Regions from separate parts of the Lysinibacillus sp. K60 genome, predicted to be linked through region 1. Evidence: a T-box and tRNA genes for the amino acid it is inferred to sense, from the RefSeq annotation. Region 1 holds a T-box; the other holds one or more tRNA genes.

What was found. The T-box of region 1 lies ahead of argS (arginine--tRNA ligase). A T-box ahead of a tRNA ligase gene usually reads a tRNA of that ligase, here a tRNA-Arg.
Region 2: it encodes a tRNA-Arg, which carries the amino acid that the T-box ahead of argS (arginine--tRNA ligase) is inferred to sense. The anticodon was not compared.

What each region holds. Positions count from the first base shown of each region.
Region 1 is NZ_JAASJR010000007.1:111,268-113,680, forward strand. It holds gene argS (arginine--tRNA ligase) at 1-1,494, opposite strand, end outside; T-box leader at 1,539-1,758, opposite strand; gene HCH28_RS16030 (FAD-dependent oxidoreductase) at 1,840-2,413, opposite strand, start outside.
Region 2 is NZ_JAASJR010000005.1:103,153-105,565, forward strand. It holds gene HCH28_RS12355 (HPr family phosphocarrier protein) at 1-7, shown strand, start outside; gene clpP (ATP-dependent Clp endopeptidase proteolytic subunit ClpP) at 62-652, opposite strand; tRNA gene HCH28_RS12365 (tRNA-Arg) at 961-1,035, shown strand; gene HCH28_RS12370 (basic amino acid ABC transporter substrate-binding protein) at 1,535-2,332, shown strand.

The sequences.
Region 1 (2,413 bases):
CGGATCAGCCTGCTCAAAAGCCATAGCTACCGTTTTAGGAAACTGTTCTAATAATAGGATCATCGGCCAAGCCTGCTCTCCTAAAGATTTGAATAATATATCTTGAGTCGGAGCTTTCGCTTTATCTAAAATAGAGCAAATACGTGCATATGTATATTGTACGTATGGCCCTGTTTCGCCTTCAAAATTCATCATTTGCTCGATTGAAAATTCAATATCGTTTAGACGATGGGCTTTTAAATCATTAAAAATTACCGCTCCAACCCCCACTTGCTTTGCGACTTGCTCTTTATTAGGCAGAGAAGGATTTTTCTGTTCCATATTACGCTGTGCTGTCGTTATAGCTTCTGCTAGTACATCAGCTAATAGCACCACTTTGCCTTTACGCGTCGACATTTTTTTACCATCCTTCAGCATCATGCCAAATGACACATGTTGCAAATTCTTTGCCCAAGGATAGCCCATTTTTTCGATGACCTGAAAAAGTTGTTTAAAGTGGAGGGACTGCTCATTGCCAACAACGTAGAACATCTTTTGGGGCTGGTAGTGCTGTTGGCGATACAGGGCAGCTGCTAAATCACGCGTCGCATAAAGCGTGGCCCCATCCGTTTTCTTTATTAAACATGGAGGCATCTCCTCCATCTCCACCACATACGCACCTTCTGATTCCACGAGGAGCCCTTTTTCTTTTAATTCTGTTACAACGGACGGCATTTTGTCATTGTAAAAGGCTTCACCTGTTAAGGCATCAAAATGAATTCCTAATAGCTCATATATTGTTTGAAATTCTACGAATGACACATCTCGGAACCATTGCCATAATGCCTGTGCCTCTTCATTACCGTCCTCCAATGCTTTAAAGGCGGCACGAGCCTGTTCATTGAGCGTTGGGTCTTGCTCTGCCTCTTCATGAAACTTCACATAAATCTTTAATAACTCCTCTATCGGTGACGCTGAAATGGCCTGTTTATCACCCCAAAGCTGATAAGCAACAATAAGCTTGCCAAACTGTGTACCCCAGTCCCCTAAATGATTAATACGAATGGCTTGATAGCCATTTTTTTCTGCAATATTTGCTAAGGCATTGCCGATGACCGTTGAACGTAAATGTCCCATTGAGAAAGGCTTTGCGATATTAGGAGAGGAAAAATCCAAGACGACCGCTCCCACCTTTGTTGGAGTAGTACCATATTGTTGCTTGTCGCGCAGAATCTTGCTTAACACCTGTTGGGTCACCTTTTGTTGATCGAGAAAAATATTGACATAGCCACCAACAGCTTGCACACGCTCAATGCTGTCATGATTTATTTGACTTGCAATATGTGCTGCGATACTTTGCGGTGATTTTTTCCACACTTTTGCTAGAGTAAAGCATGGAAAGGCTACGTCCCCAAGCTCCAAACTTTTGGGTTTTTCTAATAATGACACTATTTCCTCTCCTATTATTTGTTGCTTTAATGCGACCGCTATACTGTTGGCGATTAGTTGATTCATTTTACTCCTCCTCCTGTTCAAATAAAAAAGCCCTCGCCTCTATAATTAGAGACGAGAGCATGATAATCCCGTGGTACCACTCTAGTTGTCATGTAACATGACCACTTTCCATTGTTAACGAGGTGACGCCCCGCTATTCTCTACTACTTGTTCGAGAACCTTCTCCAAAGTGCGCTTCATTCATGGTTCCTGCATTAGGCTCCCACCATCCCTAACTCGCTTGCCAGTCATCCCATCAATTACTCTCTTTTTCATCGAATTTTTCTATGATTTTGACATACATTACAGGATTTCCTTATTGGCGTCAACCATTTTTTACGTTGCCGTTTCAGCAAAAAACGCTCCTCACAAGGAGGAACGTTTTTTTTCTACATACTGAATCACATCAGCCATAATGGCATACATCTCTTTTAATTTTAATTCCTTATTGTCAGAGACTTTCTTCGCTACTTTCTCCGTGATAATTCCTTTTTCTACTAATGTATCCCAGCTTGTCGCATTGGATTCACCGAATAGGACGTCGGCCAAATATTGAGCCAGCTCATCTCGCTCAATAGCTTCATCACCTTGATTATAAACCTTATTGATGACAATTTCGAGTTGGTCCTTCATTCCTGATCCACTTTCTCCACCAGCACGTAACATACTCTCTTTTAACATTTTAGCAAACTTTATTTTCGTCGCCTTACTGTTTACTTTTAAGTCATTATCATAGCCGCCCACTACAAGGCCGTAATTAATGAGCGTTTGAATGGCTTCATCATACCATTCTCCTTGATATGGATACTCAATTGAAAATGAATCAACATAGGCACCTTGTTTAGCCAATTGCTTTCGTAATGTAGCGATTAATGGTTTATCCTTACTCATGTCTCTAAAGGTTACATCGTGCTTCTGTGCAAGAGCAGCCGCAGTCCCA
Region 2 (2,413 bases), on a different contig from region 1:
AGATTAACACTCATTAAATACAAAAGGCATCACAGAGCAATTCTGTGATGCCTTTTATTTTTTATTTATTATCGCTACGGTGCATGATATGATCGATTAAACCGTATTCTTTTGCACGTTCAGCAGTCATGAAGTTATCGCGATCTGTGTCTCTTGCAATGACTTCAAGTGGTTGACCAGTGCGTTCAGATAAAATGCCATTTAATTTCTCGCGTAAGAATAGAATACGTTTAGCAGCAATTTCAATTTCTGTCGCTTGACCTTGTGCACCACCTAATGGTTGGTGAATCATGACTTCAGCATTTGGTAAGGCAAAACGTTTACCAGGTTCTCCAGCTGCAAGTAGGAAAGCACCCATTGATGCAGCCATACCAATACAAATTGTTTGGACCTGTGGTTTAATGATTTGCATTGTGTCATAGATAGCCATACCAGCCGTAATGGATCCACCAGGTGAGTTAATATAAAGAGAGATATCTTTATCTGGATCTTCTGCCTGTAGGAAAAGAAGCTGAGCGACAATGGAGTTAGCAACATTGTCATCAATAGCACTTCCTAAAAGGATAATACGGTCTTTAAGTAGACGTGAATAAATGTCATATGCACGCTCACCACGACTAGTTTGTTCAATAACTGTAGGAATTAAATTCATGTTAAATCCTCCTTAAAAAGCTAAATTCGAATACCTTTGCTGAAAATTTTCCTTTGTATTTCAGCTGTATCCTTATCATACACATTATAGTCAGGGAAGGTCAAATATTAACCCTGCTAAAGTGAAATTAAAAAAATAAAATGTTTTTGCATTCTATGGTTGAATTATATAGGATAGGCTTGTATAATGATTAAGGTTATAAGGTTTAAAGTACAGGTCACTATTTTGCAGGTATGCTTCAAAAATGAGGGTTATCTACATCATGCTTTTCGTAAGCCTAGAGTGAGTACTTTTTTTTTGTGTCTTTTGCCCTCGTGGTGTAATGGATAACACGTAAGATTCCGGTTCTTGCACTGGGGGTTCGATTCCCTCCGAGGGCGCCATTTTACTGATTAATTGATATACTGTTATAGCTCATCTCCTAATAAGTAGTTTAGCAGCCTGCTTACTGGAGATCGAGAGGAAGAATAAAGGGAATACTGTCCTAGTTGGCATTATTCCCCTATTTATTCCTTTCAAACCTTCAAAAAAGCAACAACTCCAAATTATTTTTTAGTGAACATACTGTACGTGAGACTAGAAATAGTCGAAAAAAAGAATCCTATCTGAGGGGATTCTTTTTTTTTTGCCTAAATTTATCGAAATTTGGCATGGTTCTCATTGTATATATATTAGTTTTAGGTTGATTTTCTTGTTATTTATACATATTTTTTCAAATTATATGAATTTAATATAAATTTATATGAAAAAATATTTAATTTTATGCGAAAAGTTGTTGTCTAAATACTATAATGTTAATATAATTGACCTAATAGTCTAACATTTCCGAATTGCGAAAAATAATGCGTAATTCGGAAAATTATCGAACTAGGGGGAAATACAATGAAAAAAACAGGTTGGATGTTACTGATGATAATTGCAGCATTAACATTAGCACTTGCAGGATGTGGTACAAAAGATGATGCATCTTCAGGAAGCTCTTCTTCAGAAGATGGTGGAGATGGCAAAAAAGTTTATAAAGTAGGTACTGAGGCTACTTTTGCACCATTTGAATCTGTTGACGATTCAGGGAAAATTGTAGGGATTGATGTCGATATTTTACAAGCTATTGCAGATGAGATGGACTTTGAGGTTGAGTGGAATAATATTGGATGGGAGCCAGTGTTCCAAACAATTAAAAACGGTGAAACAGATATCGGTGCTTCTGGAATCACAATTACGGAAGAGCGTAAAGAATCATTTGATTTTACAGAACCGTATTATGAGTCTCAGTTATTAATTGTTGTGAAAGAAGATTCAAAAATTAAATCTCTTGATGAATTAAAAGATAAAAAAGTATCTGTACAAATTAATGCTACTGGTCATATGGCGGCGAAAAAGCTACAAGGGGAAGCAAGTACAAATATTATGGCTTTTGAAAGTCAGCCAATCGCTATTCAAGAAATGTTAAATGGGAATGTTGACGCAGCTATCGGAGATAACGCAGTAGTTTATGAATATATCAAAGCTCACCCAGATCAAAAACTAAAAGTAATTGAAGATGATGCATTCGAAAAAGAATACTATGGCTTCATGGTTCAAAAAGGAAATAAAGAATTGCTAGATAAATTAAACGAAGGTCTTAAAAAAGTTAAAGAAAACGGTAAATTAAAAGAAATTACAGGCATTGATTTTCAATAAAAATGAATGAAATGATGCTATTAACATAGTAACTGTGCTAACGGCTCATTTATTAATCGTAATTTAAAGGGGAATGGGGTT